Linked DNA regions of Azoarcus olearius. The protein of the gene in region 1 interacts with the protein of each later gene in a pairwise test. Links are inferred from orthologs where the notes say so. Each region holds a gene or a part of one and is shown in the gene's direction. Other genes may lie near its edges.

What was found.
Region 2: the proteins of mtgA (region 1) and dqs_RS04670 interact in binary tests that used the Escherichia coli proteins (3 or more experiments, as listed by UniProt). The link is inferred for Azoarcus olearius from one-to-one orthologs.

The regions. Positions count from the first base shown.
Region 1 is NZ_CP016210.1:801,589-804,619, reverse strand. The notes cover bases 63-3,023. They hold mtgA (monofunctional biosynthetic peptidoglycan transglycosylase), read left to right. Parts: upstream 63-1,175; coding sequence 1,176-1,871; downstream 1,872-3,023. Other genes in these bases: mgtE (magnesium transporter), read left to right, coding at 2,026-3,023; aroE (shikimate dehydrogenase), read left to right, coding at 334-1,179; dqs_RS03820 (energy transducer TonB), read left to right, coding at 63-320. Outside these bases: more of dqs_RS03820, read left to right, coding at 1-62; more of mgtE, read left to right, coding at 3,024-3,031. UniProt on the Escherichia coli protein: Peptidoglycan polymerase that catalyzes glycan chain elongation from lipid-linked precursors. May play a role in peptidoglycan assembly during cell division in collaboration with other cell division proteins.
Region 2 is NZ_CP016210.1:976,658-979,726, forward strand. Bases 1-2,999 are described here. They hold dqs_RS04670 (peptidoglycan D,D-transpeptidase FtsI family protein), read left to right. Parts: upstream 1-619; coding sequence 620-2,380; downstream 2,381-2,999. Other genes in these bases: rsmH (16S rRNA (cytosine(1402)-N(4))-methyltransferase RsmH), read left to right, coding at 1-363; ftsL (cell division protein FtsL), read left to right, coding at 360-623; dqs_RS04675 (UDP-N-acetylmuramoyl-L-alanyl-D-glutamate--2,6-diaminopimelate ligase), read left to right, coding at 2,377-2,999. Outside these bases: more of dqs_RS04675, read left to right, coding at 3,000-3,069. UniProt on the Escherichia coli protein: Essential cell division protein that catalyzes cross-linking of the peptidoglycan cell wall at the division septum. Required for localization of FtsN.

The DNA.
Region 1 (3,031 bases):
AGTACCGCTTCGCCCAGTACGTGGAGGACTGGCGCCTGAAGATCGAGCGCATCGGCACCCTCAACTACCCGGACGCCGCTCGCGGCAAGCTCTACGGCAGCCTGCTGCTGTCGGTGTCGATCCGCGCCGACGGCAGCGTGGCGAGCGTGGAAGTCACCCGCAGCTCGGGCCACAAGGTGCTGGACGAAGCGGCGATGCGCATCGTCAACATGTCGGCGCCCTACGCCCCCTTCCCGCCGGACATCAGCCGCGACACCGATATCATCGAGATCGTGCGGACCTGGACCTTCACCAATACCGACCAGGTGCGCGCCAACTAGGAGCCCGCAGCGCATGGACCGCTACGCCGTCGTCGGCAACCCGATCGCCCACAGCAAGTCGCCGCAGATCCACGCCGCCTTCGCGCGCCAGACCGGCGAGGCACTGGGCTACGAAGCCATCCTCGCGCCGCTCGATGGCTTCGTGGACACCGTGCTCGCGTTCCGCGCGATGGGCGGGCGCGGCATGAACGTGACCGTGCCGTTCAAGCTCGAAGCCCACGCGCTTGCCACGCGCCTCACGCCGCGCGCGGCGGCCGCGGGCGCCGTCAATACGCTCGCCTTCGGCGGGCCGGAAACCCCGGACGACATCCTCGGCGACAACACCGACGGCGCCGGCCTGGTGCGCGACCTCACCGTCAATCTCGGCTGTCCCTTGCACGGCCGCCGCGTGCTGCTGCTCGGCGCCGGTGGCGCGGCGCGCGGCGCGCTGCTGCCGCTGCTGGAGCAGGCGCCGGCCGCGCTGACGATCGCCAACCGCACCGCGGCGAAGGCGGTCGAACTGGCCGCCGGCTTTGCCGCCGGCCACCCCGGCGTGGCGATTGACGGCGGCGGCTTCGATGCGCTCGCCGGCCGCCGCTTCGACGTGGTCATCAATGCCACCGCCGCCAGCCTTGCCGACCAGGCGCCGCCGCTGCCGGCTGGCATCTACGCCGAAGGCGCGCTGGCCTACGACATGATGTACGGCCGCGGCGACACCCCCTTTCTTGCCGCCGCCCGGGCCGACGGTGCCGGGCGGCTGGCCGACGGGCTGGGCATGCTGGCCGAGCAGGCCGCCGAGAGCTTCCTGCTGTGGCGCGGCGTGCGCCCCGACACCGCCCCGGTGCTGGCCGATCTGCGCGCCCGTCTCGCCGCCGCATGAAGACGCTGTGGCGCTGGCTCGGCCGCGCCCTGCTCGCCGCCTTCGCGCTGTTGCTGCTCTGGCAGGTCTGGCTGTTCGCGCAGGTGGCGTGGTGGCGCACGCACAATCCGGACAGCACCAGCTTCATGCGCCTGCGGCTCGATGCGCTGCAGGAGAAGAAGCCGGACGCGCGCCTGCGCCACACCTGGGTGCCCTACGAGCAGATCTCCATCCACCTCAAGCGCGCCGTGGTCGCGGCCGAGGACGACGGCTTCGTCGACCATGAGGGTTTCGACTGGGAAGGGATCCAGCGCGCGCTGGAGAAGAACGAACGCAAGGGCCGCCCGGTGTCCGGCGGCTCCACGATCAGCCAGCAGCTTGCCAAGAACCTCTTCCTGTCGCCCTCGCGCAGCTACTTCCGCAAGGCGCAGGAGGCAGTGATCACCGTGATGATCGAGCAGCTGTGGAGCAAGCGCCGCATCCTCGAGGTGTATCTGAACGTGGTCGAATGGGGCAACGGCATCTTCGGCGCCGAAGCCGCCGCGCGGCGCTATTACGGCCTGCCGGCCAGCCGCCTCGGCCCTGCCGAAGCAGCGCGGCTGGCGGTGATGCTGCCCAACCCGCGCAAGTACGAGCGCAGCTTCGGGCCGCGCCTCGCCGCCCACGCCGACCGCATCCGCGGCCGCATGGCCTGGGCCGAAGTCCCGCCCTGATCGGTGCGTCGTGAGCGCGCGCGCGGTCGCTGCTCCGCCGGCGGGCGCCGCGTGGCGGCAAATCCGCCACAGCGGGCCGAGCGGGGTCGCGCCGCGGCGCCCGAGTCCGTAGAATTCGCGTCTCGCTCAGCCACCCCCACCGGCCCTTCGCGCAATGACCCCGGAAGAGGAACTCCACCCCGACGACGTCCAGCACCACCTGCGCGAAGTGCAGGAGCTGCTCGCACGCCAGAAGCTGGTGGAAGACCTGGTGCACCGCCAGGACATGCCGCGCCACGAACTGGTGGAATCGCTGGTGCACAAGCAGCACGTCGCCGAGCTGCGCAGCAAGCTCGACTCGCTGCACCCGGCCGACATCGCCTACATCCTCGAAGCGCTGCCGCTCGAAGAGCGCCTGTTCGTCTGGGACCTGGTCAAGGCCGAGCGCGACGGCGAGATCCTGCTCGAAGTCTCGGATGCGGTCCGCGAATCGCTGATCGAGACCATGGCGCCGGAGGAGTTGAAGGCCGCGGCGGAAACGCTGGACGCCGACGAACTCGCCGACCTTGCGCCCGACCTGCCGCCCGAGGTCATCCAGGACGTCTTCCAGTCGCTCGACCACGAAGGGCGCGAGCAGCTGCGCGCCGCGATGTCCTACCCGGAGGACTCGGTCGGCGCGCTGATGGACTTCGACCTGATGACCGTCCGCGAGGACGTCACGCTCGAAGTCGTGCTGCGCTACCTGCGCCGCTTCGACGAACTGCCCGATCACACCGACAAGCTCTTCGTGGTCGACCGCGAGGATCGCCTGAAGGGCATCCTGTCGCTCGAATCCCTGCTGCTCAACGACCCCGAGTCGCTGGTCGCCGACGTGATGCGCAAGGAGGTGATGATCAGCTTCGAGCCGGCCGACGACGCCGACGACGCGGCGCAGGCCTTCGAGCGTTACGACCTGGTGTCGGCGCCGGTGATCGGCCCCGACAAGCGCCTGATCGGCCGTCTCACCGTGGCCGACGTGGTCGATTACATCCGTGAGGAATCCGAGGCCGAGATCCTCAGCCACGCCGGTCTGCGCGAAGAGGAAGACATCTTCGCCTCGGTATGGGACTCGGTGAAGAACCGCTGGTCGTGGCTGGCGGTCAACCTCGTCACCGCCTTCGTCGCGTCGCGCGTGATCGGCG
Region 2 (3,069 bases), 180 kb from region 1 along the record:
CGCGAGCCGGGGCAGCACCCAGCGACGCGCAGCTTCCAGGCTCTACGGATTTTCATCAATCAGGAACTCGAAGAGCTGACGACCGTGCTGCCGGACTGCGTTGCGCGCCTGCGCGAGGGCGGCCGGCTGGTGGTGATCAGCTTTCATTCGCTCGAGGACCGCATCGTCAAGCGCTTCCTGCGCGACGAAGCGCGTCCGCCGCAGCTGCCGTCGCGGCTGCCGGTGCGCGCGGCCGACCTCCCGCCGCCCCGGCTGCAACTCGTCGGCAAGGCGCAGCGGCCGGGCGAGGCTGAAGTGGCGGCCAATCCGCGCGCGCGCAGCGCAGTGATGCGGGTGGCCGAGCGCTGCGGGGTGGCTGCATGATCCGCTTCGACGCAATGCTCGTCGCACTCGTGGTCGCCAGCGCGCTCGGCGTGGTGGCCGCGCAGCACCAGTCGCGCAAGCTCTACATCGAGCTGGAGCGCGAGATGGCGCGCGCCCACAGCCTCGACGTTGAGTGGGGGCAGCTGCAACTGGAGCAAAGCACCTGGGCAGCGCACGCGCGGGTCGAAAAGCTCGCCCGCGAACGGCTCGGCATGCGCCCGCCGGTGCCGGGGCAGATCGTGGTGCTGGAGGCACAGTGAAGAAGCAGCGCACCGTCACCTTCAACCACAATCCGCTGCTCAAGCGCGAGCTGCCGGCGTGGCGCGCGCGCTTCGTGCTCGTCATGCTGATGGGGTGCTCGCTGGCGCTGATCGGGCGCGCGCTCTACCTGCAAGGTGTAAACAACAGCTTCCTGCAGGCCAAGGGCGAAATGCGCTATGCCCGCGTGCTGGAAGTCCCCGCCACGCGCGGACGCATTTCCGATCGCAACGGCGACATGCTGGCGGTGAGCACGCCCGTGCGCTCGATCTGGGCGATCCCGGCCGACGCCCGCCTCGAACCCGCCGCCGCACGCCAGCTCGCCACGCTGCTCGAAATGGATGTGCGCGAGCTGAACGACAAGCTCGCCCCGGGCCGTGACTTCGTCTATCTCAAGCGCCAGCTGCCGCCCGAGGTCGCAGACCGCATCGCCGCGCTCAAGCTGCCCGGCGTACACCAGCAGCAGGAATATCGCCGCTACTACCCCGGTGGCGACGTGACCGCGCACATGCTCGGCTTCACCGGGGTCGAGGACCGCGGCCAGGAAGGCATCGAACTGGCCTACGAGAAGATGCTGGCCGGCATGCCCGGTTCGCGACGCGTGATCAAGGACCGCCGCGGCCGCATCGTGGAGGACGTGGAATCGATCCGGCCGCCGCGCGACGGCGACGATATCTCGCTCGCGATGGACGGCAAGATCCAGTACATCGCCTACAGCGCGTTGCGCGAGGCCATGCAGCTCAACAAGGCGAAGGCGGGGGCCGCCGTGGTGCTCGACGCGCGCACCGGGGAAGTCCTTGCGTTGGCGAACGCGCCTACCTACAACCCGAACAACCGCAGCAACCTCACGGGCGCGCAGCTGCGCAACCGCGTGTTTACCGACAGCTTCGAGCCCGGCTCGGTCATGAAGCCGTTCATTGCCGGTCTGGCGCTCGAAACCGGCAAGGTGAAACCGACCACGGTGATCGACACCTCCGCCGGACGCATGACCATCGGCACCGCGACCATCTCGGATTCGCACCGCAGCGGCCCCTTGACCGTCGCCGAGGTGATCCAGAAGTCGTCCAACATCGGCACTGTCAAGATGGCGCTGCAGTTCACGCCGGCCGAGATGTGGCAGCTCTATCACCAGCTCGGCTTCGGTTCGCCGCTCAATCTCGGCTTTCCGGGCGAAACCGGCGGCCGTCTGCGCCCGGCCAAGACCTGGCGCCCGATCGAGCAGGCGACCATGTCCTATGGCCACGGCATCTCGGTCACCCTGATCCAGATGGCGCGCGCCTATCTGGTGTTCGCACGCGACGGCGAACTCGTACCGCTGTCGCTCACCAAGCTGGACGGGCCGCCCAGCGGCGGAACCCGCATCTTCTCGCCGCAGACGGTGCAGACGCTGCGCAACATGCTCGAAACCGTCACCCTGCCCGGCGGCACTGCCACCAAGGCACAGGTGCCCGGCTACCGCGTCGGGGGCAAGACCGGCACCGCGCTGAAGCTGGAAGGCGGGCACTACACCAAGCGCTACATCGCGTCCTTCGTCGGCATCGCGCCGATCTCCAATCCGCGCCTCGTCGTGGCAGTGATGATCGACGAGCCGAGCGCGGGCAACTACTACGCGGGTACGGTGGCCGCGCCGGTTTTCGCGCGCATCATGGAAGGCTCGCTGCGCACCCTCGGCGTGGCGCCGGATGCGCCGCTGACGCCGCTGCAGCTGGCCCGCAAGCCCAACGAACCCGCGCCCGCGGCGGTCCGGGAGAGCATGTGAGCAACCCTGCCTTCGTGCTGCTCGATCAGCTCCGCGCCAGCGGCGTCCGGCCCGCCGGCATCACGGCCGATTCGCGTCGTGTCGGGCCGGGGGCCGTGTTCGCGGCGTGGCCGGGGCATGTCACCGACGGCCGCCGTTACATCGCCTCCGCCATCGAGCGCGGCGCCGCTGCCGTGTTGTGGGAAGAGGGCGACGGCTTTCACCCGGGAGAACTTCCGGTTCCAGGGTTCGCGGTGCCCAGGCTGCGCGAACTCGCAGGTGCGCTTGCCCACGAGATCTATGACCGGCCCTCCGCGCGGCTGTGGATGGCCGGCGTGACCGGCACCAACGGCAAGACCACGGTCACGCAGTGGCTCGCGCGCGCGCTGGGCGAACTCGGCAGCCGCTGCGGCATCGTCGGTACCCTCGGAAGCGGGTTTCCGGACCAGCTCAGCGCCAGTCTCAATACCACGCCCGATGCGCTCGAACTGCATGCCACGCTCGCTCGCCTGCTGGGCGAAGGCGCAGCCGCCGCGGCCATGGAAGTGTCGTCCATCGGACTCGACCAAGGGCGGGTGAACGGCGTCGAGTTCGACGTGGCGGTGTTCACCAACCTTACCCGCGACCATCTCGATTACCACCGCACGATGGACGCCTATGCCGAAGCCAAGGCGCGTCTTTTCGCGCTGCCGGGCATCAGCCGCGCCGTC